3 regions of the Lactococcus sp. S47 genome follow, and region 3 is predicted to be linked to each of the others. Evidence: riboswitches for the same ligand, from Rfam matches in the RefSeq annotation. Region 3 holds a riboswitch; each other region holds the start of a gene.
The links. A riboswitch is a leader RNA that binds a small molecule or an ion and turns the genes downstream of it on or off. The one in region 3 is predicted to bind magnesium.
Positions count from the first base shown of each region.

Region 1: linked by a shared signal. The riboswitch ahead of IAE52_RS00250 (FtsW/RodA/SpoVE family cell cycle protein) and the one ahead of IAE52_RS06105 (ABC transporter permease subunit) in region 3 are both predicted to bind magnesium.
Region 2: linked by a shared signal. The riboswitch ahead of mgtA (magnesium-translocating P-type ATPase) and the one ahead of IAE52_RS06105 (ABC transporter permease subunit) in region 3 are both predicted to bind magnesium.

Region 1 is NZ_JACVUB010000001.1:48,114-58,890, forward strand. Features, by position in the region: gene IAE52_RS00225 (universal stress protein) at 1-274, shown strand, start outside; gene IAE52_RS00230 (HU family DNA-binding protein) at 396-743, shown strand; gene IAE52_RS00235 (TetR/AcrR family transcriptional regulator) at 813-1,346, opposite strand; gene IAE52_RS00240 (YhgE/Pip domain-containing protein) at 1,511-3,910, shown strand; gene IAE52_RS00245 (metal-sulfur cluster assembly factor) at 4,096-4,428, shown strand; M-box (ykoK) riboswitch at 4,736-4,897, shown strand; gene IAE52_RS00250 (FtsW/RodA/SpoVE family cell cycle protein) at 5,278-6,477, shown strand; gene IAE52_RS00255 (LCP family protein) at 6,508-7,806, shown strand; gene rpsN (30S ribosomal protein S14) at 7,904-8,173, shown strand; gene liaF (cell wall-active antibiotics response protein LiaF) at 8,339-8,968, shown strand; gene IAE52_RS00270 (sensor histidine kinase) at 8,965-9,963, shown strand; gene IAE52_RS00275 (response regulator transcription factor) at 9,991-10,620, shown strand; gene IAE52_RS00280 (Cof-type HAD-IIB family hydrolase) at 10,691-10,777, shown strand, end outside.
Region 2 is NZ_JACVUB010000001.1:404,279-415,055, forward strand. Features, by position in the region: gene IAE52_RS01910 (lactate oxidase) at 1-807, opposite strand, end outside; gene IAE52_RS01915 (3-deoxy-7-phosphoheptulonate synthase) at 1,093-2,115, opposite strand; gene metF (methylenetetrahydrofolate reductase [NAD(P)H]) at 2,479-3,330, opposite strand; gene metE (5-methyltetrahydropteroyltriglutamate--homocysteine S-methyltransferase) at 3,320-5,593, opposite strand; gene IAE52_RS01930 (metal-dependent transcriptional regulator) at 5,749-6,402, opposite strand; gene mgtA (magnesium-translocating P-type ATPase) at 6,496-9,228, opposite strand; M-box (ykoK) riboswitch at 9,485-9,645, opposite strand; gene dltD (D-alanyl-lipoteichoic acid biosynthesis protein DltD) at 9,707-10,777, opposite strand, start outside.
Region 3 is NZ_JACVUB010000004.1:225,594-236,370, forward strand. Features, by position in the region: gene IAE52_RS06075 (LCP family protein) at 1-1,341, shown strand, start outside; gene IAE52_RS06080 (LuxR C-terminal-related transcriptional regulator) at 1,670-2,500, shown strand; gene ptcA (putrescine carbamoyltransferase) at 2,734-3,756, shown strand; gene IAE52_RS06090 (APC family permease) at 3,772-5,133, shown strand; gene aguA (agmatine deiminase) at 5,144-6,244, shown strand; gene arcC (carbamate kinase) at 6,269-7,222, shown strand; M-box (ykoK) riboswitch at 7,342-7,511, shown strand; gene IAE52_RS06105 (ABC transporter permease subunit) at 7,568-9,325, shown strand; gene IAE52_RS06110 (ABC transporter ATP-binding protein) at 9,343-10,140, shown strand; gene IAE52_RS06115 (LCP family protein) at 10,169-10,777, shown strand, end outside.

The DNA of each region.
Region 1 (10,777 bases), on a different contig from region 3:
GTATGCCTTGGCAATTAATTTGGATGATTTAGAAACAGAATCTAAAGAAATTATTGCTGAAGTTGAGGTTCTGATTAATGATGAAGTTGAGTTTGAAGTCCATGCCTTTACAGGAAATCCAAAGAAAGAAATCATTAATTTTGCAAAGCAATTTGAATTGGATTTGATTGTAGTCGGTTCAAATGGTAAGGGATTATTAGACAGGATGCTAGTAGGTTCGACGACAAGTTATGTTGTTAATCATGCGCCTTGCAATGTTATGGTTGTAAAATAACCAAAAAATCTTGGCGTAAGCTAGGATTTTTTATGAAGATTTATATGATGACAAAAGAATTCACTAGAGTTAGTGAAGAAAAGGATGATAGGGAAATGTAGAAAATAGGAGGAATGAGTTAATGGCGTCGAAACAGGAGTTAATTGATTATGTAGCAGACCGTACAGAACTTTCAAAAGTAAATGTAGCAAAGGCAATCAATGCCTTTGTCGAGGCAATCACTTACTATATTTCTGAAGGGACTCCCGTACATATTTCAAATTTTGGGACTTTTGAGGTTCGTAAACGTGCAGCCAGAGTCAGTCATGATGTTCATTCAAGAGAAAAAATTTTAGTAGGCGAACAAAATATTCCGGTATTTAGAGCTGGAAAAGCTTTAAAATTGGCTACGAAACAAGAACTATCTGATGAAGATATGGTGATTGAAACATTGAGCAATATGATTTTGGAAGTTCAGCATCATGATTAACACCTGTTAATGGCTATTATTTTCCAAATAGAATGATAAAAAACGATTCTTCTAAAAGAACCGTTTTTTTTAATTTATGAGCTCAACTAATAGATTAGCAATTTGAGTAGGTGTTTCCTTTTGTTTTCGACGAATCCATGATTGAGTAGTTCCAAAAATAGCATTAGCATAGTAGGTTGTCGCATAAATTTCCCCTAATTTTCCTAATTTAAGATGTTTAGATTGAGGGAAAAAGGAACTTTGAATAAGTTCTTTGAGTTTTTGCAACATAAACTGGTGGATTTCTTTGCTACCATTTTCCGAAAGAAGAGCGGCATATATTTGATTTCCTTTTAGAAATTCAAAAGTTTCAAGCATTGTTGCATGAATATTTCCGTTATTTTTTTCAAAGACATATTGAATAGTCTCAAAAAGTCGACGCTGATAGGCTTCAATCATGTCATATTTATCTTGATAATGAGTATAAAAACTACTACGACTAACTTTAGCTAATTTCACAAGTTCAGTCGTTGAAATTTGGTCAAAAGATTTCTCGCCTAAAAGTTGAATCATGGCATCTCGTAGTTGAAGTTTTGTACGATCTTTTCTGCTGTCATTAGACATTTAAAAGGGGACCTCCGTCCTTTTTAGAATGTAAGTGCTTTATTTAGACAGATTTAAAAATCTGTCCAAAACCGAATGGATAATAATTGTCAAATTTTCTAAAAAGTTTATAATACGTATTGTAACAGTTTTTGGACGTGTTGTCCATAAAGAAAGGGGAAAAGATGTTAAAAAAAGAATGGCAAGCCATTTTAAAGCACAAATTTTTTATTATTGTTATTATCGCTTTGGCACTTGTACCAGCAATTTATAACTATATTTTCTTAGGTTCTATGTGGGATCCTTACGGTAAATTGAATGACTTACCAGTAGCGGTTGTAAATTTGGACAAGACGTCTGAATTGAACGGAAAAAAATTCAAACTTGGTGATGATGTCATTGCTGAAATGAAAAAATCAAAGGATTTAGATTATCATTTTGTTTCGGAGGATAAAGCTTCTAAAGGGATAAAAAAAGGTGATTATTACATGGTTATCACTTTTCCAGAAAACTTTTCAGAAAATGCAACAACCTTAATGAATAAGAAACCAAAAACGGTTCAGTTAGATTATCAAACGACACGTGGTCATAACTATATTTCATCAAAAATGAGCGAAAGTGCGATGAATCAGCTGAAATCAGAGGTTTCTAAAAATATCACAGAAACTTACACCAAAGAAATTTTCGCTAAACTTGGTGATATGAAGTCAGGAATGAAAGAAGCTTCTGACGGTTCAAATAAATTGGCTGATGGAACTTCGTCAGCATTGAATGGTTCAAAAGAATTAAGTAGTAATTTGAATACTTTATCTTCATCAAGTTTAACTTTTACTGACGGCGCAAATAATTTGAATTCAGGCTTAAATAAATATGTATCAGGAGTGAATCAAGCTGCCAATGGTGGGCAACAACTTTCTTCTGGTGCTGACCAATTTGTCAGTGGAACGCAACAATTAGCAGCAGGTACACAAACACTGGCTGATAAATCAAAAGAGCTGTCAGCAGGAATTTCACAAATTTCTCAAGGGTCAGAAGCGGTGAGTCAATTACAATCGGGTGTGCAACAACTATCCGAAGGCTTAAGTCAAATGGCTCAAAAAACAACTTTATCCGAAACTCAACAGCAAAAAATTAGTGCTGTACAAAATGGTCTTACTGAATTAAATCAGGAGTTACAAAAAAATACGATTGACCCAAATTTGGCTGCCAATATCCAAAATAACTTGGAAGGTCTTGGAGCTACGGTCACAAATCTAGCTAATGATCAAGTGGTAGCCTCTAAGGCAGCAGTTGAAAGTACTGAGACTTTTAAAACTTTAAGCGAAAGTCAGAAAACAGATATAAGAAATGCACTAGATAATTCTGTTGGTGCTGGAGCAGTTCAAACCGATTTACTATCTTTAAATAAGAATATTAAAGGAGTCCAAGACAGTCTTACAAGTCTACTACCAATGTTTGGAAAAATTGCTGATCTTAAAACATTAGTTCCAGGCGCAAGTCAAATAATTGCTGACCTTTCAGGTGGTCTGAACGAAGTAAACACTAATGTAAACACAAAATTTATTCCTGGTATCAATCAGTTAAATGCTGGTTTGACGAATTTTAATGACCAGTTAACTTCTGGAAGTCGAAAATTAACTTCTGGTTTTGCCCAATATGCTGACGGAGTTAATCAAGCAAACGCTGGCGCTCAACAATTAGCAAGTAAATCAAAAGATTTACAAAGCGGGACAATGCAATTAGTTTCTGGATTGTCACAATTACAAGCGAATGGTTCAACTTTAACTTCAGGTTCAAATCAATTGGCAGGGGGTGCTCAACAAATTTCCTCTGGTTCACAACAATTGGCAAATGGAGGTTCAAGTTTAACAAGTGGTTTGGGAACGCTAAATACAGGGGCTAATAACTTGTCAACAGCGTTAACCAAAGCAGATGATACTCTCTCAGCAACTAATAATTCTAATGAAAATGCTAAAAAAGTAGCTGCACCGTTGAAACTTAAACATACTGACCATGACAATGTACCAGAAAATGGTGCAGGAATGACACCATACATGATTAATGTTGCTCTCTTTATTGGTGCCCTTGCGACAAATGTTGTGATTGGAATTGGTTTCTCAGGTGAAAAATGGAAATCTGGTCGCGAATTTATGTTGGCGAAAATTGGTACAAATGGTTTGGTAGCACTTTTACAAGGAATCATCGTCTGGGGAGCAGTTGCTCTTCTTGGATTGAGACCAAATCATTTGTGGGAAATGTTGTTGTCAGTACTTTTAATCAGCTTCGCTTACATGGCAATCAATACTTTCTTCTTAACGGCTCTAGGTAAGATTGGTGAATTCCTTATGATTGTAGTCTTAGTTCTACAACTGGCGACGAGTGCAGGAACTTACCCCTTACAACTTGCGCCTAAAATATATCAAGTCATCAGTCCTTGGTTACCAATGACTTATGGTTTAAAAATGTTACGCGAAACCATTGGTTTGAATGGAGCAATTTTACCAGAAGCAATTCTATTTGTGGTTATTATCGCTCTCTTTACTTTCATGTTGAGTTTCTTCAAGAAATTCTCACGTTTTGCATAAAATAAATTACTGACAGAAAATTTTATGAATAAATTTTTTCTGTCAGTAATTTTTTATCTAGAAATTTTAAAATAAATTTGGTAAAATAAAGCTGTAAAAAGAATTTGACAATTTGGATTTGTCCTAGAAAGCACATTCGTTCAACTTTTAAAGTTTTGCTTTTTATGACAGCCTAAGGAGATAAAATGGCAGATAAATACACAGAAGAGCAAGTGAATGAAATCAAGGACAAAATTCTCTCTGCCCTTGAAAACGTCATTGACCCAGAGCTTGGGATTGATATTATCAACCTCGGATTAGTTTATGAAATTAGCTTTGAAGATAACGGATTTACAGAAATTAAAATGACATTGACAACAATGGGTTGCCCTTTGGCGGACCTTTTGACTGAACAAATTCATGATGCTTTGAAAGAAGTGCCAGAAGTTGGTGAAATCAAGGTGAACTTGGTTTGGTATCCAGCATGGACAGTTGATAAAATGAGTCGTTATGCCCGTATTGCTTTAGGAATTCGATAAATATAATAAAAAACTCCTTAGTCAGCATTGACTAGGGAGTTTTTTTATTTATTAACGAAATTCATTATTCAATTATAAGCTTTTTGTCTGTATATTTTAATCTTTGGTATTTTATTTTAAAAAATAATATTTTTTTCTTAGTTCTAATTTCTAAAAACTTAGTCATAACAAGAGGTTTAAACCAATAAAAAAACATTTAATTTAGGTAATGCATTTGTTATTTGACTAAAAGTATAGGTCGTGTTATAATTTTTTTGCTTAGGAAATATTTTGAAAATTTAATTTAAGCAATTTTGGTTAGAGATTTTCTAACCATCGGTAGGTGAGGCTACCACAGGGATACGGGTTGCTGCCGCAGAGTCGTGGAGACACGATGAGAGGGCCAACAGTTCACGTCGAAAAAAGAAGGCGTGAAATAGTGCAACAACATCGCCCTGCGGAGCTAAAGCTTGAACGATACTGGGTACTTTAGTTCACTTGATAGTGTATCTTTTTGAAATCATACCTTGTCTACGTTCAACCGGCGTAGGCAATTTTTTTATAAAAAAGGAGGTGGTGAAAATGGAAGCACAGAATAACAGTGGCTCAGACCCTGGGAGCTATAGGAAGAAAGATAGCATAAAAGTGGACAAGCATTTTTATCACTTCAATCTAATCTAGTTCTCTGAGTTGGAGCTGTACAATCAAAATCTACTATAAATCAGAAATTGAGGTACAAGCCGATGACAAAAATATTAATTCATACAACAATAAAAAATAAGAAAATAAGAAAGAAAAAGTTATTCATTGATTTGCAACTAGAAATACTCTTGTCGTTCATTTGGAAAATTAACGAAGGGGGATTCATTTATGGATAAAAAAATTACAAAAAATAGTTTTTTAGATTTATCTATTTTGATTCCTTATTTGATTCTTTCAGCTGTTGGCTTACTCATGGTGTTTTCAGCAACTGTCCCCTATCAAATTAACCGAGGACTATCTCCTTATCGATTGGCAATTTCTCAAGGAGTCTTTATAATTATAAGTTTTGTGGCTTTAATTATTATTTATCGAGTAAAATTAAGAATTATAAAAAATGAAAAGATTTTAAAAATAATTTTTCTAATTATTATCTTGCTGATGATTTATTCAAGGGTGGGTCCTAATACATCAGCGAATGGAGCGCATGGATGGATTCCCTTACCAGGGATTGGAACTATTCAGCCGGTTGAATTTGCAAAACTTTTTACAGTTTGGTTTCTTGCTTCTATCTTTTCTAACAGACAAGAAGAGATTGAGAAAAATGATATTCAAGCAATTTTTAAGGGTAACAATCTCATAAAAAAAGTTGTAGGGGGATGGCGATTTCCGATTATCTTACTAATGATAGTGGAACTCAGTATGCCTAATTTAGGAAATACAGCAATTATTGGGCTCTTAGCCTTGATAATGATTGGTGCAAGTGGAATTTCTTGGCGATGGTTTTCAGGTTATGGGAAGATGTTGCTTACGATTAGTCTTAGTTTTTTGCTCTTTCTTTTTATCAGTGGAGGCGATTTGATTCCAGGATCTTATATTAATGCTCGATTTAAAGCATTCGTTAATCCTTTTACTGACTTGGCTTCTTCGGGTCATCAACTTGCTAATTCATATTATGCGATTGTAGATGGTGGCTGGTTTGGAAGAGGACTGGGGAATTCGATTGAAAAACAAGGATTTTTGCCTGAAGCTCATACAGATTTTATATTTTCAGTAATAGTAGAAGAATTGGGAATCATTGGTGGAATTATAATCCTAGCTGTCATTTTTTTCATGATTACCCGAATGCTTTTGGTGGGGATGCGGGCAAAAGATCCATTTAATTCAATGATTTCAATTGGTTGTTCATCTTTTTTGTTGATACAAGTTTTTGTCAATTTAGGTGGAGCAATTGGTTTGGTTCCAGAAACAGGTGTCACCTTTCCCTTTTTATCACAAGGTGGATCATCATTTTTAATTTCAACTTTGGCAGTAGGACTGGTTTTGAATAGCTCGGCTGACGAAAAATTAAAGAGTTTAAGTAAGTTATAATTTTTAATAAAAGAAAGAAGTATTCTTGATATGAAAAGAAAAGAAATTAGACAAAAGAAAAAAATAAAAAGGTCTAAAAAAGTATATTTTGTTCGTTTTATGTCCCTTTTTGTTATTTTAGTCGTGGCAGTTAGTGCGGTTATCTATGTTCAAGCAGAGAAAACATTAACGAAAACTCATGTAAATACAAAAATAAAAAGTTCTAGTATATCTGCAAAAAAACCACTAACTATCTTGCTCATGGGAGTGGATACTGGTGATAATAGTCGGGGGGGTGCAGATTCATGGAATGGAAATTCAGATTCTCAAATTATTTTAACATTGAATCCTCGGACAAAAACAACCACTATTATTTCAGTGGAACGAGATACGATGACGAATATTGAAGATGCATCTGGAAAAATTCAATCTACTCAAAAAATGAATGCTGCTTATCCTTTAGGATTTAATAATGGTGGGTTATCATCTGCTGTCACTTATGCCATGAAAACCATTGGTAATCAAGTAGGGCTTAATCTTAATAATTTTATGATTGTTAATATGGACGGTTTAGTAAATCTTGTGAATGATGTTGGGGGAGTAGAAGTTGTCAATGATACTAATGGCTCAGATGTCTATCAAGGGACTGATTCAGGTAAAATAACTTTGCCTGGTTCAGATAAAATTGTAGATAGTGGAGCGATTTATATCTCAAATACAGAACCTGAATATAAAGCTTATGTTCCTTATCTTTCAGGAAATCCTAAGCAGCTCATCAACGGAGAACAAGCTTTAGTTTTTGCTCGAGATAGAGATACGTTAGCCAATGGGAATTATGGACGCGCCGCTCATCAACGAGAAGTTATGACTGAATTAATGAACAAGATGCTTAGTCTTAATAGTGTTTTTAAATATCAATCATTTTTAAATGATATTTCATCAGATTTTAAAACTAACATTTCTATAAATCTTGCTAATTTGACCGCACTTATGGCTTATAAAGATTGTCTTAATAAGGTAGTTTCTGTTCAATATCAAGGGGTAAGTCAAATGGTGGATGGTGGAAGTTATGAATTCATACCAGAAAATGTGGATTTGGCTATTCAAAATATAATGAGACAAGCAAATGATGAGTCTGTCACTGATAAGCTTGATCAAAGTGTCATTACTTATGAAAACTATTTTGGAAGTCAAATTGACCAATATTATATGCCTTCTGCGACGGTAACTATCAAAGGTGAAAAAAGTGAGACTTATGGAGTGGATACTAAAGGGAGTCTAGTAAAAATAAATAAGGAGAATGCCCAAGATTATGTTTCAAGTCAAGGAGGAGCTTTAGCCGCTAATTAAAATAGAGATAATAAAATAATGTTAACCAGTTGACATTGTTTTATTTATAGGATATACTTAACTGGTTAACTAAATTAATAAATGAAAGGATAATATTTTGGCGAAGAAATCAAAAATTGCTAAATTTAAAAAGCAACAAAAATTAGTTGCTCAATATCAAGAGCTTAGACAGGAACTTAAGAAAGCAAAAAATTATGAAGCTCTCCGAAAACTTCCTAAAGATTCTCATCCCAATCGAATGAAAATGCGAGATCGAATTGACGGAAGACCCAGAGCCTACATGCGAAAATTTGGTATGTCACGAGTTAATTTTAGAAAATTGGCGCATGAAGGTAAGATTCCAGGGGTTAAGAAGTCAAGCTGGTAGAAACCTTTTTGAACAATCTTATGGGATATGATAAAAATATTTTTATTATGTAATTTAAAGAATACTTCATCTTAATGAATGGAGTATTTTTTCTCTATTTTTCTTAAGTAAAATTTAAGTCTTAAGTCCGAGAAAAAGTAAGCTTTTTTTTGGTACAATAGATTTATGAATAAAAAATTGAAAGCAATCTTTATTATAGAAATTTTTATTGTATTAGGATTGATTTTTCATGTGATTAGTACACCGCGTATGTGGGTAGTTCTAGCTTTAGCTATTCTCTTTACTATCTTGGCGACTCGTTCGCGTGCGCGTGTGTTACGTATCATCAGTTTCATTTTTTGGGCAATATCGGTAATGATTCTCTTCACAGTTGGATGGTTCTGGTTAGCAATTATCTTCCCTACGATTGCTTGCATCGTTTTTTGGAAAAATAATCCACGAGAAGGAGGAGTAAGAAATTTTTCTTACGAAGATATTTCTCAAGATGAATCTGAGTCAATCATGAATGAAAATCAAAATGATATCATTGATCTTGATGATGTTACTTTTAAACCTTCTGGAAATAGTCTTTCTATTAAAAAAATGACAGGTAATACAAAAATTATTGTTCCTGAGGACGTAGGAGTTTCGCTTGATTTAACAACAAATGCTGGGCTTGTAAAGATTTTCAATGAGGCAGCACAAATTAATGCGGGAAATGTTCGTTATTTTAGTGAAAATTTAGATCAGGCGGAAAAACGAATTAAAATCAATATCCGGGTTGATTCAGGAAATATTGAGGTGATTAGAGGATGAAAAAATCACTTTTCACAACCTTTTTAGCAGTTTTTAGTATCATCCTTATTATGTATCTTCTTCTATTTATAATGATGAATAGTGGTCAAACTTTAGGGGGACTAAATACCGCTAATATTATTAGGGAACTTCGAGATAATTTCTATGGTTTATGGATATTTATATCAGTTGCAGGATTACTTGCGCTGATTTTTACCCTTTTTAATCATATTGAAAATATGGCTATTCAACAAAAATTTCAAGATGATATTAAACTTTTAGAAGAAAATCAACAACCTGAATCTCCTGAATTACAAGCTGTTCATGATAAAATTATGAATATGTCAGCTGAACTCCAAGAATTATCTAAGCAAAAATCTGCTGACAAAGCTGAAATTATTGAATTAGAGCGTAAAAGAATTTCACGTGAACTTCATGATTCTGTCAGTCAAGAACTTTTTGCAGCGACAATGATTTTATCTTCTGTTGCTGGTTCGACACAAAATTTGACTAAAGAACAAATCGAAACACAGACACAATTGGTTTTAAAAGTGCTCCATTCTGCACAAAATGAAATGCGAGCACTCTTACTACATCTTAGACCAGTAGAATTAGATGGTAAGAGTTTAGCAGAAGGGCTGTCAGCACTGACAGACGAGCTCCAAGCGAAAATTTCAGCAAATATTACGGTTAAATTGGCTGACATTGAAGCGACGAGTAATGTTGAGGACAATTTATTTCGAATGGCTCAAGAGATTTTATCGAATACTTTGCGTCATTCGCAAGCCGAGCACATTGAAGTTTCTTTAAGAGAATCACTTGGAAACATTTTCTTGAAAATTGCTGATGATGGAGTTGGTTTTGATGTTTCTACTAGTGATAAGACAGCCAGTTACGGTTTAGCCAATATCAAAGAACGTGCTTTATTAATCGGCGGAGATGCCAAAGTAATCTCGGCACCAGGTGCGGGGACAACTGTTGAAATCATTATCCCTAAAGCGAAGCCGAGCCTTTAAAAATGATGCGTATTTAGAAAGAACAAAATGGAAAAAATTAAACTTTTAATTGTTGATGACCACCAGATGGTGCGACTAGGTTTATCAAGTTTCATGAATATTCAACCCGATATCGAAGTGGTTGGTGAAGCTGCCGATGGCGAGTCAGGATTTTTAAAAACTGAAATGCTTGACCCTGATGTTATTCTCATGGATTTAGTGATGGATCGACTTGATGGAATTGGAGCAACGCAAAAGATTTTAGCCAAAAATCCAGAACGAAAAATTTTAATTCTAACCAGTTTTATTGATGACGAAAAAGTTTTTCCAGCTTTAGCTGCTGGAGCTAAAGGTTATATTCTTAAAACATCACAAGCCGCTGATATTGCATCTGCAATCAGAAAAGTTGCCAATGGAGAAGATGTCCTTTCCGATGCTGTCAAGGAAAAGATTGCTCAACAAAAACATCGAAAACATGAATTATATGATGATTTATCAAAAAGAGAATTAGAAGTATTAAAAGTACTTGCGACGGGACTTTCTAATCAAGAAATTGCTGATGAACTTTTTATCAGTTTAAAAACGGTCAAAACTCATGTTTCTAATATTTTTAATAAGCTTGAAGTGTCAGACCGAACTCAAGCAACAATTTATGCCATTCAACATCACTTAGTTTAAACCTGAGGAAAAACAAGTTAGAAATATGATATAATTAAGTTTGTACAAATAAAATTAAAGTGAAAAAAAGATGGAAAAAAAATTAGAAAAAGCCCCAAAAATAAAAATCATTTTTTTTGATATTGATGATACTTTGAGGGTCAAAGATTCAGCTTTC
Region 2 (10,777 bases), on a different contig from region 3:
TAATTGTCGTCCCCCATGATTTGAAACCCAGATACCGTCTGCCCCAGCGTTAATGGCATCATCTGCATCAATAGGAGATTGGACCCCCTTAACAATTACAGGAAGATTTGTTATTTTTTTAATTTTTTGAATATCTTCTAAAACAAGACCTTGTTTTGCTGCTTCATAGATTTCGCTGATTCCTTTGCCAGTTCCATCACTTTCTGAAAAAGCAGCTAGATTTGGCATTGGTAAAGGAAATTGGAAATGATTGACAATGTCTTCTTCTCTATAGCCACCTAATGTTGAATCAGCGGTTAAAATAATTGCCTTAACTCCAGCTGATACAGCTTTTTTCAAAAGAAATTCATTAAATTTATCATCTTTACTCATGTATAATTGGAAAAATTGCGGTGCACCTGGTGCTGCTTTTGCGGCGTCTTCCACTGATGTACTTCCGTAAGTACTAATTGAAAAGATTGAGCCAACTTCAGCCATCGCTTTAGCAGTTGCAACTTCTCCTTCTTCATGAGCAAGGCCTTGGGCGGCAACTGGTGCTTGGATTATTGGTGTTTTTAGCTTTATACCAAAGAGTGAGGTACTTAAATCTGCAGAATCAATTCCTCTTAATACTCGAGGCATAATTTGTTTTTTGTTAAATGCTGATGTATTTTCATTCAGTGTCCACTCATCTTCAGAGCCACCACGAATATAGCCAAAAGCACCTTTATTTCCCGCAGCCTCCATACTTTGTTTCACTTTACCTTCAAGTGATTTAACATTTACAATTTCTAACGCTTTGTTTTCAGTACTAGTTTTATAAGTCATCTTAGTTCTCCTATTTTTTGTAAAGTTTACATCTGTAGATGATAAATACATTATACATCTTATTTTTAAAAAATACACAAATGAAAGATTTATTTTTTTATAAACTAAAACTTATATAAAAAGATAAATTAAAAAAGTAGCAAAACTACGCTTTTATATTATTATTTTAAAAGGTGGTACGATAAGGTTTGGTTCTTTACTTTTGATAGAAAAATTCATTTTCTATCTGAACAGAATATGAAAATATTCTATTAAGTTTCTCACTCATCCCTTCTCATTTTACAATCACGAATTATAAATTTCATTAATAAGTTCTTCTGTTTTATCCCAACCCAAACATGGGTCAGTGATTGATTTTCCAAATACTTCTGGTTTGTCTTGACGACCGTCTTCAAGATATGATTCAATCATAAATCCTCTGACATATTTATGAATTTGTTCATCCCAATTACGATTGACTAATGTTTGACGAACAATTCTTATTTGTTCCATATACTTCTTCCCAGAGTTATCATGATTAGTATCAATAACAATAAATGGATTTTGTAAGCCCATTTTTTCGTATATTTCGATACTTTCAAGAAGATTATCTGTATAGTAATTTGGATGGTTTTTACCATTTTCATCTTGTCCACCACGAAGGATGGCATGAGCTAATAAATTTCCTGATGTTTCTACTTCAGCATTCCCAAATAGAAAATCTTGAGATTGTTGGGCTGCATACATTCCATTAAACATAACTTTTAAATTCCCTGATGTCGGGTTTTTCATTCCTGTTGGGGCATCTATTCCTGAGGCAACAAAGCGATGTTGTTGATTTTCAACTGAGCGAGCGCCAACTGCATAGTAACTTACTAAGTCATCAACTAATGGTAGATTTTCTGGGTATAGCATCTCATCTGCTGTAGTCAGACCAGTTTCAGTAATTACTTTATAGTGAAGGTCACGAACCATTTTTATCCCATTGATAAGGTCTGTATGTCCATCTGCATCAGGTTCATGAATGAGACCTTTATAGCCATCTCCGTTTGTCCGCGGTTTTGCAGTATAAACACGCATCACAATAAAAATTTTATCTTCTACTTCTTTTTGAAGTTTTGACAATCTGTGAGCATATTCTAGAACTGCAGCTTCATTATCCGATGAGCAGGGGCCAATGACTAAGAGGATTCTATCGTCTTCACCCTTAATTATCGCTTCAAGTTCCTTATCACGTTTTTCTTTCTTTTCTCGTTGCTCATCATTTAAATGATTTAGCTCTTTTACATCTTTAATGTTAATTTTGTTACTGAGTTCTTTAAAAGTCATCTTTTACCTTTTTTCTATAGTTTTTTAGTAAAAATACTTAATAATATTTTACTTGCAATAAATTTTTTCTATTTTACTTTTTATGTGCCTCCTTTATAATAAAAAAAGACGTCCCAGGGGACGTCTTCTTTATCCCCTAGATGATTAACGAACATCAAAGAGGACCCACATTTTATTAGCCAAAAACTAATGTGGATCATTCATAAAGAAAAAATAAAATTTTTTAAAGTTGTTAATCATTTTGGAACCTCGATATTTAATATTATTAGTTAGTATAATTAAAATTTTTTGATTTGTCAATTATTTATCTATTTTTTCTTAATTTTATTTCAAAATTTCTTTTTACATAACTTTTATTATGTATCAAACGGTAAATAAAGAAGAAATTGAAGCATGGATGGAGTGTGCTGTATTTGCATTATTCATCGTATAGAGGTGAATTCCAGCAACATCCTCTGTTACTAAATCAACGATTTGGTCGATGGCGTAAGCAATTCCAGCATCCCTTAAAGCTAAAGGATTATGTTCATATTTTTCGAGTATTCTAATAAATTTTGCTGGTAATGGCGTATTACAATTTTTTAATAGACGAAGAATTTGATTTCGATTGACTACTGGCATTATTCCGGCGAATATCGGAGTATTTATCTCAGCAATTGCGCATCGTTCTTGAAAATCATAGAAACTATCATTATCAAAAAATAGTTGCGTAATTAATCTGTCACAACCAGCATCTACTTTTTCTTTCAGATAATGAAAATCACTCACTCGATTTACTGATTCGGGATGAATATCGGGGTAGCAAGCACCTAAAACTTCAAAACTATCATCATAATCTTTGATAAATTTAACCAAATCACTTGCAAATTTAAAATCATCTTTCATCGGTTCATCGCTGATATCACCTCTTAAAGCAAGAATTTTTTTGATTTGTTTATCTTTTAACCGTTCCAAAATTTCGATCACTTGAGCTTTATCTAAATAAGCGGCAGGTAAATGAGCAACCGCTGGAATATCTAGTGTATTGTTTACATAATCAGCAAACTTTATAGTTGTATCTCCAATATTATCATAATTATTGTTACTACAAGTTACACTGATAAAATCTGGCGAGAGAGTTCTTAGGCTATCCAAGGTCTTTACCAAGTTGGTACTTCCAATTTGAGTTGTAGGTGGAAAAACTTCAAAAGAAAGAATTTTGGAATTACTTGTCATATTCAACCTTTTCCTTTCTTAACACCCTAGTTGCCTCAACTAAGTGTCTTAAACTAGGAATGGTTTCGGCATTACCACGTGTTTTAAGACCACAATCAGGATTTACCCAAACTTGTTCAATTGGTAATTTGGCCAATATTTTTTCTAATTGATTTTGTATTTCTTTTACGCTAGGTATTCGTGGAGAATGAATATCATAGACTCCAGGTCCAACCAAAGTTTGAAAATGGTGAGCTTTCAACGCATCGATAATTGATAGCTCACTTCTACTTGCTTCAAAAGAAATTACATCAGCATCCATTGCGTCAATGGATGGAATAATATCTTCAAATTCAGAATAACACATATGCGTGTGAATTTGTGTTTCCGGTTTTACTTTAGAGTGAACTAAACGAAAGGCAGGAATTGCCCAATCTAGATATTCTTTATACCAATCACTTTTGCGAAGAGGTAACTTTTCTCTCAAAGCTGCCTCATCAATTTGAATAATCTTAATGCCAGCTTTCTCTAAGTCAAGAACTTCTTCTTGAACAGCTAATGCCAATTGTAAAGTACTTGCTTTTAACGAAATATCTTCTCGCGGAAAAGACCAATTTAGAATCGTTACCGGACCTGTCAGCATTCCTTTTACTGGTTTAGATGTTTGAGATTGAGCATAGGCTGACCAACGGACGGTCATAGATTTTGGTCTAGTGACATCAGCCCACACGATTGGAGGTTTGACACAACGTGTTCCGTAAGATTGAACCCATGCTTTTTGAGTAAAAACATAACCTTCTAACTTTTCTCCAAAATACTCTACCATGTCATTTCGTTCAAATTCACCATGAACTAAAACGTCTAATCCAATATCTTCTTGGAGTTTAAGACATTCTTTTATTTTTTCTTCTAAGAATGTGTCATAATCTGCTTGGCTTAATTCTCCTCGCTTATTTTGTAGCCGAACTTTTCTCACCTCTGCCGTTTGAGGAAATGAACCGATGGTTGTGGTTGGTAAAAGTGGTAAATTAAGCGATTGAGATTGACTTGCTCGTCTTTCCACTAGTGACGGTTGTCTAGTAAAGTCTTTTTCTGTTAATTTATCAAGTTTTTGCTTAAGTTTAGTATTTTCACGAACTCTTTCATTTTCAAAAAGTTCGATATTCTTCTTCAAAAAAGAAGTGTTTTTATTAAAATAAATATCGGAAATTTCATCAATTTCATTTAATTTTTCTGTGGCAAATGAAAAGTGTTTAAGAATTTCTTTTGATAATTTAGTTTCGTTTTTAACTGTTACCGGAACATGTTGTAAAGAGCAGCTTGTATTAATTACGATATCTGCTACTGCATCTAAAGCGGTTAGTAGCTCAAGTGTCTTTTGATAATTATTACGCCAAATATTTTTTCCATTTACTAGTCCTGCAAAAAGTATTTTCTCTTTGGGAAAACCGTATTTTTGAATAAGAGTTAAAGAATCTCTTCCTTCTATAAAATCAAGACCAATACCATCAAAATCAAGCTTTACTATTTCTTTATAGCTATCACGAACATCTCCAAAATATGTTTGAAGAAGTATCTTAAGGTTGTTTTTACTCTTAAGTAGTTCTTCATAAATACTCACAAATAATTTTTTTTCTTCTTCAGTTTGGTCTAAAACAAGTGCTGGTTCTTCAATCTGTAACCATTCTACTCCTAGTTGATTAAGTTCTTTTAGTAGTGTTTGAAAAGCTACAATAACATCATATAATACTGTATCTTTCGTGGCTCCTGACTTGTAATCTGCTAAAACTAAAAATGTATATGGGCCAATAATTGTTGGTCTGGTTTCAAATCCAGCAGATTTTGCTTCCTTATATTCATTTAATAATTTTGAAAAATTTGCTTTAATAATCGTATCTTTGTTAATTTCTGGAACTAAATAATGATAGTTTGTATTAAACCATTTTTTCATTGGTCTTGCTTTTACGTCATTTTGTTCATCTTGGAAACCACGCGCTAATGCAAATAAAGTATCTAGTTCATTTAATTCTAAATTTTTATAAGACTCTGGAATTGCACCAAGAGCAATTGATAAATCTAAGGTTTGGTCATAGAAAGAAAAGTCATTGGAAATAGGTGAGTCAATCCCAGCTTCTTTTTGACTTTTCCAATTTTCCAACCGAATTTCTTTGGCTACTGTTTGTAATTCTTCTTCTGTAATTTCTTTACGAAAATATTTTTCAAGAGCAAATTTTAATTCACGGTTTGAACCGATACGTGGGAAAGCAATAATTGATTTTTTCATAGTCATAGTCTCCAATTTTTAATAGGTCTATCTTATCAAATTTAATAAAACTTTAATAATACATTTTTAATATGATGACCTATAGTTTAAAACTATATGAAAACTCAAAAATAAAAAGTCCAAATAAATTTCTTGGACTTTTAGTGTATCTTATCTTATCTTCTATGCATGAGATGAATTTTAGATTGTAAAAATGGTGGGATTACAATTGAACTTTCTCGATCTTCTTTAATAATTATTGATTTATCTTCTAATTTATCGATTACTTTAATAAGATGTGGAAGAGAAATTTCTAATTTTTTGAAAAAGTTTTTTCCTTCTTCTTCTATAGCAGTAACGTGGTAAGTCTGATCAACTTGTGCTTCATCAAGTGTGAGTTCCACTTCATTTTTCAGCCAAAATGATTCTGTAGGAATTTCTGAGCCGTGAGGGTCAGTTGCTGGATAGCCCATCAGGACATATAGAGATTCAATCAACCTTGGTGATGAAGCATGTTCTAAATTTTCGGCTTCATCGTGCACTTCCTCCATTGTATATCCAACCTTCTCAAAAAGAAAAGTTTCCCAGACCCTATGACTTTTTAAAATAAATCTCGCTTCGTGATTTCCTAAGTCTGTAAGTGATACCCCATAATAAGGTTTATGAATAACAAGTTCTTTTTTGGCTAATCGTTTAATCATTTCAGTGGCGCTTGGTGATGATACTGATAATTTTTGAGCAATGGCATTAATACTAACAGATCCATTATTTTCATTTTTTAGGCTATATATTGCTTTTAGATAGTCTTGTTCATTTTTTGATGTTTTCATTTTTTTACCTTACTTTTCTTGATTTAATTATAGCATAGACTATACCAAAGTAAAATAAAAGTGGGATAAATTATCACCACTTTTATTTTTTATTTAAAGTAATTCACCGTATTTTGAAACAAATATTTTTTTAAATATGGTGACAAGCATCATATACATCACTACTGTTAAAATTAGCCATGGGAAAAAGTTAATTGGTAAAGCCATTAAACCAATTGAATGTCCAAAGCTTGTGAATGGAATGATTGTGAGTCCAATGATTCCCATGAAAGTTAAGATTGTTAGTGGAGCCGAAGCACGACTTTGTAAAAATGGGATTTTAGGAGTACGAATCATATGGATAACCAAGGTTTGAGTCCACATTGATTCAACAAACCAACCAGTATGGAAGAGCGCGATAAATCCAATATATGCTGCACTTCCAGGAACAAGAGAGCTAAATGGTCCAAATGTTGCTGGACAAATCACAAAGAACATTAGGAGATAAGTTGTAATATCGAATACGGAACTTGTTGGGCCAATCCACAACATGAATTTACTTACAGAACTTGCATCCCATTTTCTTGGAACAACCAAATATTCTTCATCGACATTATCCCAAGGAATAGCGGTACAAGAGAAATCATAGATTAAATTAAGTAAGAGAATATGAATAGATAACATTGGAATAAATGGTAAAAATGCACTAGCGATTAGAACTGAGAACATATTACCAAAGTTAGAACTTGCTGTCATTTTTATATACTTAATCATGTTAGCATAGGTTTTTCTTCCTTCAATAATTCCTTTTTCAAGAACCATTAAATCTTTTTCTAACAAAATTACATCAGCTGACTCTTTGGCAATATCTACAGCACTATCTACTGAAATTCCAACGTCAGATGATTTCATTGCTGCTGCGTCATTAATACCATCTCCCATATAGCCGACACTATTGCCTGAATTTCTAAGTGTTGTTACTATTCTGGCTTTTTGTTGAGGTGATAACTTAGCAAAAACAGAAGCTTCCTTGGCAACCTTTGCCAATTCATTATCATCTAATTGGTCGATATCAGAACCTAAAATAGTTTTATCAACTGGAAGTCCTACTTGTTTGCAAACTGAACGAGTAACTTTATCGTTATCACCAGTCAAGATTTTAACTGATACCCCATATTTATTGAGTGCTTTGATTGCTTTTGCTGTAGATTCTTTGGGTGGATCAAGAAAGGCAAGATAACCCATTAACACCATTTCAGATTCATCTTGAACCGAGAATGTATCTACTGGTGAAGGATTTGTTTTTTGAGCGACTAAAATCACGCGCATTCCTTCTTCGTTAAGTTCATCAACTTTTTTCAGAATGTATGCTCTGAGTTCAGGAGTTAAAGGAACAACATTTTTCTTATCTTCAACCAAAGTACAGATGTCTAACATTTCTTCAGCTGCACCTTTAGTAATCATTTGAGTTTTTGAAGTCGCTCCATTAGTATTGCTTTTTACTACAACACTCATCCGACGTCTTTCAAAATCAAAAGGAATTTCATCAACTTTTGTATATTTACTACTTAGACCACCCAGTTCAGGATTTTTATCTTGCTTGGCTTCGGCTCCTTCGATAATTGCCAAATCCATTAAATTCTTTAAACCAGTTTGGTAGTAACTATTCAAAAATCCATGTCTTAATACTCGAATATTTTCTTGCCCATGAATATCTAAATGACGCATTAATACTACTTTATCTTGTGTTAATGTTCCAGTTTTATCAGTACAGAGAATATTCATTGAACCTAGATTTTGAATAGAATTTAGGTTCTTGATGATTGTTTTTTCTTTTGACATTGTGACTGCACCTTTTGCTAGGCAAGTTGTCACAATCATTGGTAACATTTCTGGTGTTAAACCAACAGCAACTGCTAAAGCAAATAGTGCGGCTTCCATCCAATCACCTTTAGTGAAACCATTGATCAATAAGACAAATGGAACCATAACTAACATAAAGCGAATAAGGACCCATGAAACTGAGTTAACGCCTTTTTCAAAAGTTGTTTTAGTTGAGTCTTCGGTTACACTTTTTGCCATTTCACCAAAAATGGTCGCATCTCCAGTTGCAATTACAACTCCATAAGCACTACCAGAAATGACATTTGAACCCATGAAGGCTAGGTTTACTGACTCTGTGATTGAATCATCTTTTTCATCAGTAGCTAAATCTAGTTTTTCTACTGGTTCGCTTTCACCAGTTAAAGAGGCTTGGCTGATAAATAAGTCTTTTGCTTGAATAATCCTAAGGTCTGCTGGAACCATGTCTCCAGCTGATAGATGGATAATATCGCCTACGAGAACTTCTTCAATAGGAATCTCTTGACTTCCTGATTCTAATCTATGAACGTTTGTCGTCGTCGTAATCATTTTTAAGAGATTCTCAGCAGCATTTCCACTTCTAGTCTCTTGAACGAAACGCAGAATTCCTGAGATTAAAACCATTGTAGTAATGATAATGAGTCCTTGGGGATTTTTCTCACCAGGAGCTGCTAAGATAATATCCGTAAAAGCTGAAACTAATGCTAAGACAAACAATATAATGGTAAAAGGATTGATGAACGCTTGATAAAGCCGTTTAATAAGTGAAGTTTTTTTACCACGCGTAATCGTATTATCTCCATATTGTTCACGAGAGATTTCTACTTGTTCTTCACTTAATCCTTTATTTGATGTTTTAAATTTTTGAAATAGCTCCTCTTTTGTAGAAGTTTTTGCAAATTCTAATCTTGCATTTATTTCATTGTTATCTACAAATGTTGTAGCTCTTTTTGTGTTTTCGAGTGTTTTTCTAATTTTTTTCATTGGTCTGTACCTCATATTCTATAATATTTTTGTGTGTACAGTCCCAAACGTTAGGCACTTTAAAGAAGGTGATAAAAACGGAAAGCTGCTCTTATCACGTTAATTATCTGCGGCCTATCAGGCTCGGGACTATTAATACTCTGGGATTCCATTTCCGTTTTCACCTCCTTTTTAAATATAAAAAACCTTGCCTACAAAACTTAAACGTAGGCAAGGGAATAATTCCAAAAAAGATACCACTACTATAGAGCGAATCAGTTACAAGCTATCGTTCAAGCTTTAGCTCCGCAGGGCAATGTTGTTGCACTATTTCACGCCTTGTTTGTCGACGTGAACTGTTAGCCCTCTCATCGTGTCTCCACGACTCTGCGGCAGCAACCCGTATCCCTGCGGTAGCCTCACCTACCGACGATTATGTCATAGACATAACCTTTATTATTATAACTGACATATTCTTTTTTGTCAATCTTTTTTATTTTTAATTTACTATAGACTCTGTTGCACCATTCATTGCCCAATCTTTTGATAAAAATAACGAATTATCAATATGATAGTTGACCTTGCTTGGTGTCTTCATGAATTTTTCAATCGCTTTGTCTGTGGCTAACCAACCTTTAGTACCAAAGTGAACAGTATCACCAGAGGCATAAGGCGTGTTATACATATCTGTTAAGTCAGCAATTTGATAAAAGCCTTGACTGCGCAATTGTGTTTTAATTTTAGAGCTGAAATTTTCGAGTGTTGCTTTTGATACTCCAGTGTAAGATGACCATGAGCCATTTACTGGTTGAATAACAAATAAAACATCATTATTATTTTTGGCAAACACATTTAAGAGCTGTTGGAAATCTTGATACTCTGGACTTTCTAAATAGGAAACATGTTTTTTGTAATTTTCTAGATGTTTATATTTAGATTTTATTTTCTTATCCCAAACTTTATTATTGATTTGGAAAGGATTGTTATTTGAACTATCTTTTCCTTGGTCAACTGCCAATTTTTCTAAGTTTTCAGAGGTTGGATCATTGGGTAATTCTTTAGCAAACTTATTAATTTTTGGTGTAAGTCCAAGAGGTTGTGCTGTGAATTGTGAAACACTTGAGAAGAGTAAATCTTCTTTTCGCCAAAACTGAAGATTGGTCGCCACAGTCATTTTTTGTAGAGCGGTCAGTGGTTTTTTATCTGCTAGACGTCCAAGAGAATTATAAATCGTCTCTTCAGATTTAAGCGATCTAAATCTTAATAAATGTTTTGCAAGTTGGGTGGTGGTATCTGCTTTAGGGTTTGCTTCTTTTAACCAACCGTAAATCTCACCTTTGGATACAAAGTTTTTCAATTCACTTTCAACAATTCCTTGTTTTGAAAACCATTGTGGACTAATGACAAAAACAATTTTACGATTTTTTAACTCATTTGCCACAGAGTTCATGTAGAAAAAGTGGGTTAAAGTAGTTGTTCCTGGTTGTCCTACTAAGAATGGCGTAAAACCAGAATTGTATTTTTTGAAATAGGCACTTGGGTGAAAAGAATCCACATGTTCCATTTCTGA
Region 3 (10,777 bases):
ACAATCCGAGAGCGTCAAGAGTACTATGACTTACTCAATGAACTAAAAAAAGCTGGAAATCAATCTGAACCCGAAGAATTCGAGGAATTTGAAGAATACGTCGAGCCAGAATATGAATATTCCGACTATGAACCAGAAAGCTTTCAAAAAAATACTTCCTCTTTTAATGGTAGAAATGCTAGTCGAAGAAATACGCGAGAAAGTTTTTCAAATCAAGAAAACAATAGAAATAAACCATCAAAAAAAGAAAGTAAATCTTCTAAAAAAGCTAAATCTGGCAAGAAGAAAAAACGTCACTGGTTAAGAACAATATTAACAATTATTGTTGTGATCATTGCGGTCATGATTGGTTTCTTTGTTTATGGATATCAAAGGGGCGTTAAACATGAGGGAAGCGTCGCTAAACAAGAAAAGTTCACAAGTTTAAAAAATTCGGACGGTTCTGTAAATATTCTTTTGTTAGGAGCAGACCAAAGACCATGGCAATCATCAGGTGTTGCTCATACCGATACTATTATGGTTTTACATGTCAATGGTAAGAATCATCAAACACAAATCGTGAGCTTTATGCGTGATACCCTTGTCAATATTCCTGATGTCGGCTCAAGTAATACTCCAGACTCAAAAATAAATTCTGCCTTTACAATTGGAGAACAATACAATAAACAGGGTGTGAATTTGATGAGTGAGACACTGAAAAATAACTTTGGCATTAATTGTCAATATTATGCAGTCGTCGATTTTTCAAGTTTTGCAACGATTATTGATTCTTTGTTCCCAACTGGCCTAAAAATTGATGCAAAATTTTCGACTGTGAATGGTGAGAATCTTTCTGCCGTACCTGTTCCCGATGATTTAGCTGCAACAGAAGGAAAAGTTTCAAGTGACAAAGACTTGACAGCTGAAGAAGCAGCCGCTTTAGGTTATCCTGATGGTGGTGGAACATTTATGATGATTAAACCAGGAACTCAAAAAATGGATGGACGAATGCTCTTGAATTATGCCCGATTCCGTCATGATGATGAGGGAGATTATGGACGAGTAAAACGTCAACAACAAGTTTTAGAAACAGTAATGTCTAAAATGAAAAATCCACTCTCATTGTTTACTGCTTCAAGTGCGTTGGGAACAACAAGAGCAGTTACAATGACGAATATTCCAAATTCATTTTTCTTAACTAAAGGAATTACAGCTCTTCTGGATATGAAAAATGGTATAAAATCAACAACAATTCCAGCTAACAATGACTGGGAGAATGCCTATGATATGTATGGAGGTCTAGGACTTTCAATTGATATGACAAAATACAAAGCGAAAGCCCAAGAACTTCTTGGTCAATAAAGAGAAAATTACTAACAGTTTTGTTAGTAATTTTTAATTTTAAATATTCATATGAAAAAAATGATGACAATTTTTTTCTTTAGTTATTGATTAATGGCTTATAAATAAATTATAAATTTGTATTTTTATGATATGATATGAGTATGATAATAAGATAAGTAGGTCTAATCCAATGATGTTTAATTATATTTATACTACTTTTTTGACAATTTTATACACAGTCGTGATGTCACTTTCTCTAAGCTTGTATCTAAAAGAGCGAGAAAAAAATTATTTATTGGTAAGTCTTTATTTTTTGCTTCTTATTTTAAACGGTTTAATAGTGACCATGTCCGAAACCTTTCAAATATTTGCAAATGACTATAATCGGCAATTTATGGTTAATCCAATCATTGAAACCATTTATTATTTGGCAACTTTTGGTATTGCCTTAAAATTAGTGACCGAATTATTTGAAGAAAAAATAACAACTTATCAATATGGTATTTATATTGTTTTTGCTTTATGGCTTATTGTTGTGCCTTTTATGGCAAATTCAGCGCTAAAGGTCTGGCTCTATTATTTTCCAAGCCAATTACTAACGGTCTATCTTGGAATTTATTTATTAATTCATAATCGAAAAATGATTCCTAAAAGCAGTTTAGGAAAATATGTAAAATTAATTGGAAGCCTAGCAATATTTTTTGGATTAGCTATAGTGGTAGAAGATACTTTTATTATTTATTTTAGAGATATTTATCATACAAATATGCTTAAAATCCATAATAGAAATGTTTCAGAAGATATTTTTCATATCTCACTTTGCCTTATTGCCATTAAATATTTTCTAACCAATTATCAAAAAGGCAACGAAGAAGTAGCGGTCATTGATAGTAGAAATGAAAAAAATGAGACTAATGATTCTGTAAGTAATTTTGAAGAAGATGAATATTACTTTGAAAGATTTATGGATAAATATGGAATCACTCAACGGGAAGGAGAAATTCTTGAACTTCTCCTTCAACGTAAACACAATCAAGAAATAGCCAATCAATTATATCTTTCTCTAGGAACAGTCAAAACCCACACTCACAATATTTTTATAAAACTCCAAGTTGAAAAACGTTCAGAAGTTTGCGAAGTCTGGGAAGCGTTTGAAAAATCAGAGCTTACTCAATAATCCTAAAACTCCATTTTTTAATGGAGTTTATTTTTATTTTAATTAAGAAAGCGGTTAAAATAGTTATAAACCTTACTAAACCTTTTTACTTAACCCTTTGATATCAAAGGGTTTTCGGCTTTTATAAAAGATTAAATCCTAGAGTTGATTGTTTTATATTTTTGCTCTTGATATACTGAAAACGTTCCCAAGAGGGAAGTCAAATAACTATTTTATTCAGGAGGAATAAAGAAATGGTAACAACAAACAAACGTGATTTCATCACAACAGAAGAGTACACTAAAGAAGAAATTCTTGATATTGTAACATTGGGCTTAAAAATCAAAGCGGCAATTAAAAATGGCTACTATCCACCACTTCTTAAAAACAAATCACTAGGAATGATTTTCCAACAAACATCAACTCGTACTCGTGTTTCCTTTGAAACAGCTATGACTCAATTAGGAGGACATGCAGAATATTTAGCACCTGGTCAAATTCAACTCGGTGGTCATGAAACAATAGAAGATACAAGCACAGTTCTTTCTAGATTGCTTGATATCATCATGGCGCGTGTTGATCGTCATGAATCAGTTAATAACCTTGCAAAACATACAACCATTCCAGTTCTTAACGGGATGTCAGACTATAATCATCCAACACAAGAAGTCGGTGATTTGACTACAATGATTGAACATTTACCAGCTGGTAAAAAATTAGAAGATTGTAAAGTTGTCTTTGTCGGTGATGCGACTCAAGTTTGTTTCTCATTAGGTTTAATCGCAACTAAAATGGGAATGCACTTTGTTCATTTTGGCCCTAAAGGCTACCAACTTAATGAAGAACATCAAGCAAAATTAGCTGCAAATTGTGAGGTTTCTGGTGGTACTTATGAAGTAACAGACGATGAAGAATCAATTGTCGGTGCAGATTTCCTTTATACAGATGTTTGGTACGGTTTGTATGATGCAGAACTATCAGAAGAAGAACGTCTAGCGATTTTCTTCCCTAAATATCAAGTGACACCTGAGATGATGGCAAAAGCAGGAGCACATACAAAATTTATGCATTGTCTTCCAGCTTCAAGAGGTGAAGAAGTTGTTGATGCGGTTATTGATGGTCCAAACTCAATTTGTTTTGACGAAGCCGAAAATCGCTTGACTTCAATTCGTGCCCTCCTTGTTTGGTTGATGTCCGATTATGCTGAAAAAAATCCTTATGATTTGAAAGCACAAGCCAAAGCTAAGGCTGAGTTAGAGGCTTACTTAGCCAAATAAGAAAGTGTATCATTTATGGAAAATGGAAAGAAAAAATTTAGTCTGTTTAGTGCTATTCTTTCTGTCATTTGTGTTGTTTTTGTTGCCGAAGCAGCAGCACCGGTTGCTGCTATTGGTAACTCGCAGTTCTTTTGGTGGATTGTTCTCATCGTTGCTTTTCTCTTACCTTATGGTCTAATTACATCTGAACTTGGAACAACTTATACTGGTGAGGGTGGGCTGTATGATTGGATTACAAAAGCCTTTGGTCATCGTTGGGGAGCGCGTGCTTCATGGTTTTATTGGGTAAACTTCCCATTATGGATGGCTTCACTTGCTGTACTTTGTCCTGATTTATTGCATACAATGTTTGGCTTTCAATTAAATACAGGTATTTCACTATTAATTGAATTAATTTTCATCTGGGTTATTGTTTTGATTAGTTTATATCCAGTAAGTGATAGCGTTTGGATTTTAAATGGCGGCGCAGTAATTAAGGTATTCTTAGCATTAGCATTAGGAGGCTTAGGAGTTTATTCAGCTTTGACTAAGGGAGTAGCAAATCATTATACTTTAGCATCATTACTTCCAAGTTTTGATTTGCATAGTCTATCATTTATCTCAGTAATCATTTTTAACTTACTGGGGTTTGAAGTCATTTGTACTTTTGCTGACAGTATGGAAAATCCTAAGAAACAAATCCCACAATCAATCATCATTGGTGGGATCGTAATTGCAGCGATTTATATGTTTTCGGCCTTTGGGATCGGTGTTGCTATTCCAACCGATAAATTATCGACAAGTTCGGGATTGGTAGATAGTTTCCAAGTGATGCTGGGTACACCGACAGGTTGGTTCATTAGTTTAATCGCTTTCTTGTTTATGCTGACTTTAGTGGGTAATATGGTTTCTTGGTCACAAGGGGTTAATAATATTGCTAGTTATGCTGCTGATAATGGTGATATGCCTAAATTCTTCTCAAAAAGACGTGCTTCTAATGGAATTTCTTGGGGGGCAGCTTTGATGAATGGGATTGTAGCGACATTTATTGTTGTGATTGCCCCATTATTACCCAACCAAGATTTGTTCTGGTCATTCTTCTCACTAAATTTAGTACTATTTTTATTGAGTTATATTCCGGTCTTCCCTGCTTTTTATAAATTGCGCAAGATTGACCCTGAGACTCCACGTCCATTTAAAGTGAGTGGTAGTGACGGAATCTTGAAAGTATATATGGCCTTACCAATGATTATTATTATCATATCATTAATTTTTACAGCCATACCCTTGCAATATGATAAGGCATCATTAACAGAACAATTACCGATTACAATTGGCGCAATTATTTTTATTGTGATTGGTGAATTAATTATTAAATTTAAAAAAATAAAAAAATAGGAGAGAAAAAATGGCAAAACGTATTATTGGTACAACACCAAAAGAAGATGGTTTTCGGATGCCTGGTGAATTTGAAGCTCAAGATCAAATTTTTATGATCTGGCCCGAACGTCCAGATAACTGGCGTGATGGAGCAAAACCTGTTCAGATTGCCTTTACTAATGTTGCTAAAGCAATTAGTAGATTTACACCAGTAACAATGTTAGTTTCACAATCCCAATATCAAAATGCTCGATATCAATTACCCGCTGACGTTCGTGTGCTTGAAGTTTCTAACAACGACTCGTGGGTTCGTGACTGTGGGCCAAGTTTTGTAATTAATGATAAGGGCGAACTTCGAGCAAATGACTGGACTTTTAACGCTTGGGGTGGACTTGTTGATGGTCTATATTTTCCTTGGGATCAAGATGATCTAGTGGCACAAAAAGTTTGTGAATTAGAACGTGTTGACTCTTATCGGACAGATGATTTTGTTCTTGAAGGAGGTTCGTTCCATGTTGACGGTCAAGGAACAGTTTTGACTACTGAAATGTGCCTTTTATCTGAAGGACGCAATCCTCACATGAGCAAAGAGGACATTGAAAATAAACTTAAAGAACATTTGAATGCTGAAAAAATTCTTTGGCTTGGGGATGGAATTGACCCAGAAGAAACAAACGGTCACGTGGATGATGTTGCTTGCTTCGTAGCACCAGGGGAAGTTGCATGCATTTATACTGAGGATGAGAAGTCACCTTTTTATGAAGCAGCACAAGATGCCTATAAACGCTTGAGCCAAATGACAGATGCTAAAGGACGTCAACTCAAAGTTCATAAATTGACTTGTCCAGCTAAAAATGTAACGATTAAAAAACAATTTAGAATTGATACAGTTGAAGGAACAATGCCACGTGAAGATGGAGATATTTGTATTGCTTCATATATGAATTTCTTGATTACAAACAAAGGAGTTATCGTACCACAATACGGTGATGAAAATGATGCTCTAGCATTAAAACAAGTTCAAGAGATGTTTCCAGACCGCGAAATAGTTGGCGTGAACACTGTTGAAGTAGTTTATGGTGGAGGAAATATCCATTGTATTACTCAACAACAACCTAAAGCCAAATAAGGAGTAGAGAGGATTTAACAGAAAATGGCAAAACGTATTGTAGTTGCTCTAGGGGGGAATGCTATTTTAACTAGCGACCCTACAGCGCAAGCACAATCTATGGCACTTAATAAGACTGCCGCACAATTAATGCCTTTAATAAAAGACAATGATGTTGAAATGGTCGTCACTCATGGAAATGGCCCCCAAGTTGGTAATTTACTTTTGCAACAACTTGAAAGTAATTCAGTTAAAAATCCGGCAATGCCACTTGATACAGCTGTTGCTATGACTCAAGGGCAAATCGGTTATTGGATGGCACAAGCTTTTACAGAAGCTCTTGCTAATAATGGAATGTCTGATGTTCCATTTGTTTCTGTAGTGACAAGAACAGTAGTTGATGCTAATGATGAGGCTTTTAAAAATCCGACAAAACCTATTGGACCTTTTTATAGCCAAGAAGAGGCTAAAAATATTCAGACTCAATATCCTGATTGGAAATTGATTGAGGATTCTGGACGAGGTTACCGAAGAGTAGTTCCTTCACCTTTACCTCTCAAAATTGTTGAAGCTAACGCAATTAAACCATTGTTAGAATCATCAGCTTTGGTTACAGTATCTGGTGGCGGAGGAATTCCAGTTATTGAAAAAAATAAGGGGTATCAAGGAGTCGAAGCGGTAATTGATAAAGATTTTTCGGCAGCAAAATTAGCAGAACTTGTTGATGCTGATGAACTAGTTATTTTTACCTCTGTCGGTGATGTCTTTTTAAATTTTGGGAAACCTAATCAAAAAGCTCTAGGAGTTGTACCAGTTAGCGAAATGCGTCAATATCTAGAAGAAGGTTATTTTGCGGCAGGTTCTATGAAACCAAAAGTGGCAGCAGCTGTCGCTTTTGTCGAAAATACTGGTAAGCAAGCCACGATTACTTCACTTGAAAATGTGGAAAACTTTGTTAAAAGTGGGGCAGGAACACGGATTGTACCCGATTTAGTTTAAAAAAAGTATTTTTCAAAATAATTTATTTAAAATTTGAAATAAAAAGAATTTAAGTAGGTTACCCATTTTAATTTGACAAAAAGTATAGCTAGTGCTATACTTTTTTTGTAGTAAATAAAAACTAATCATATTAGGTGAGGTTACTCTGAAGAACATAGGTTATCGCTCAAAACTGTCGAGAGACAATAATGGGTAAAGCAGGACTAGTCGAATCAAGGCTTTTCCAAGATAACTAGAAATATCATTTCTTACGTCTCAGAAAGCCAAAACTCAAATGTCGTGATTAAATAGACTAATAATCTATTGATTTTGAGAGCCTCCCTTTATATGAAAAGGAGGCTTTTTATGTCAAGAAGAAAATATCTTGATACAAAACAACCAAAAGTAAAATCTATTATGGGTGATTTTATTTTAATTGGTATTATTTGTTTGTTTGCATTTATTCTTATTGTGACACAAATAACTATTAACCAACCCCTTTCATCGTTACCGTCTCAAAGTTCAGTGGATGATGTCAAGAAAATGCACGATTTTTTATCTATTGGAAACCTTGCGTATTTTTCAATGCGAACAATGTTTCGCATGATTGTAGGAATGATGTGGTCAATTTTATTCTCTGTTATTTGTGGTGTATTGGCAATTAAGTTTAAAACTGCAAGAAGAATTATTTTGCCGATGGTCAATTTCTTAGAATCAGTTCCTTTATTAGGTTTCATGACATTCACTACTGCATTTTTACTTGGATTATATCCAGGTAATGTAATGGGAGCTGAAGCGCTTGCCATTTTTGCAGTATTTACTGGACAAGCATGGAACATCATGTTGTCACTTTACCAAATAATGGAAGTAGTTCCCAAAGATTTGAAAGAAGTAACATCACAATTTCGATATAGTGCTTGGGAAAAATTTTGGCGTCTTGAATTTGTATATTCAATTCCAGGCCTACTATGGAATCTTGTCATATCTCAGTCAGCAGCATGGTTTGCCATTGTTGCAAGTGAACAGGTTACCGTCGCAATCCCTAAGTCTGAAACTTTAATTTTGCCAGGAATTGGCTCTTATATTCAAGTTGCATTAGATCGCGCAGACTTTAAAGCTTGTGGTTTCGCTGTTATTGCTTTAATTATTAATGTCGTCATACTAAATTTCTTAGTTTTTCAACCTTTGGTTAAAGCTACTTATTATTATCGTTATGATGAAGGAACAACTCAAGGTAATCCTCCAAAATCAATTGTATACAATTTAGTAAAAGCATCTAATTTTGGAAAAATATTAATGAAATGGATTCAAAAAATAAAAGATTTCTGGATTTTTAAGTTACCTAGAGTTTGGTATATTCTTAGGATAAATCTTATTTTTAAATATCTAGGAAAAGTTAAGAAATATATTTCAATCATTTGGTATATCCTTTTAGGGTATGCGGTTGTTATCTCTGCTATTAAACTTTATAGATTCTTACCTCATGAAGATTTTTCAATAATCCCTCACTTAATGCTTTTAACTACATTGAGGGTAGTATTAGCAATGCTTATAGCAGCAGCGATTTTTACACCTCTTGGGGTTTGGGTTGCAAGTAACAAAAGACGTTTAAGCTTTATCCAACCAATTGGACAAGTTGTTGGATCGATTCCTTCAAACGTATATACTCCATTCATAGTAATTTTTATTAGTTTAGGGTATAAGCAACTTGAGTGGTGGATTTTGCCGCTAATCATGGTTGGTTGTCAATGGTATTACTTTTTCAATGTTATTGCTGGGTATTTAGCAATACCAGATGATATAAAAGAAGTCACAAAAATTTTTCCATTATCCAAGTTTAAGTGGTGGACTCGCTATCTCATTCCATCAATGTTTCCGTACTTGATAACAGCTATCATAAATGCTGCGGGAGCAGCATGGAATGCAGATATAGCAGCGGAAAGCCTACAGTGGGGTAAAGAAACAATAAATGTTACTGGCTTAGGGCAATATATTGCTGTGAATGATGGAATTAAAGATAAATCAGCACTTGGTACTTTGGCGATGTGTGCTGTAGTAGGATTGTGTATTATATTCGTTTGGCAACCACTTTACAAATATGCTAGAGAAAAATTCCATTATTAAAAAGGGAGGAAATAAGAATGGAAAAGAAAAATTTAATAAAAGTAACTTCACTCTGCAAAGATTATGGAGTAGAAAGATCAAAGAAATATATACAAGTTCTGAAAGACATAAACTTTACCGTAAAGGAAGGAGAATTTGTAAGTCTTATTGGACAATCAGGAGCAGGGAAATCGACATTATTGAGAAGTTTAGCTGGTCTTGTTCATCCAAGTCATGGAGAAATCATCTTTGAAGGAAAAAAGATTAAAGAACCGGATCCAAACATTAGTATGGTTTTTCAGAATTTTGCTCTATTCCCATGGTTAAATGTTTATAAAAATGTTTCATTTGGCATAGATAATAATTTGAAAATATCTAAAAATGAAATTAATGATAGAGTAAAAAAACTAATAAAAATGATTGGGCTAGAGGGCAATGAAAAATCATATCCAAGAGAAATTTCTGGCGGAATGAAACAAAGAGTAGGATTTGCTAGAGCTTTAGCCGCAGAACCTACATTATTATTACTTGATGAACCTTTTTCTGCTTTAGATGTTGTAACATCCAAACAGCTGTCAGATCAACTAATAAGTATGTGGTTAAGTCAACAAATTGTCACAAAATCAATTGTAATGATTACGCACGATATAGAACAAGCAGTGCAGATGTCTGATAGGATTATATTGTTAGATTCAAATCCAGGGAGGATTGCGAAAGTTTACAACATTGATATCCCAAGAAATCAAAGAACTATAAGTAGTATCTCAAGTATTGTTGAAGAAATTACTAATGAGATGGTAGTCATGACAGAACTTAAGGTTAATAAAAATTTTTAGTAGGTAAAAGAAAGGAAGAAAAATTAATATGATTCCACATAGGAGAAAAAGAAATAATAAAATAAAAAAAATGGTCGGATTTCTCATATCTCTAGTAATAATAATAGCAGTTGGAGTATTCGGGTATATCGCTATGGCCAATCATCGCTTAAATAATATATTAGACAAGGGTTATCATAAAGTTGATAATAACTATAAATCTGAGAAACATAAAGATACAGAGTCATTTTTGATCATGGGTTTAGATAATACTCAAGAGAGAAATTTGGGAACGACGCGAACGGATGCGATGATGATTATTACAATTAACAAAAAAACAAAAACGACAACTTTTTGTAGTATCCCTCGCGATAGTTTTGTTCAAATTGATTCAAAATCATACAAAGGTATGCAACGGATAGAAGCTGCCTATACTTATGGAGGACCTTCGGCTTCAGTTAACACGGTAGAAAAAACTTTTAATATTCCTATTGATCATTATTGTGTTTTTAATTTCAATTCATTTATTAAGCTTATTGATGCTATAGGTGGAATTGATATTGATGTTGAAAAGTCATTTATGGGTACTGATGAAAGTGGTATTGAGTCTATAAAGTTTAATTCAGGTAAGCAACACTTAGATGGTGCCAAGGCTCTT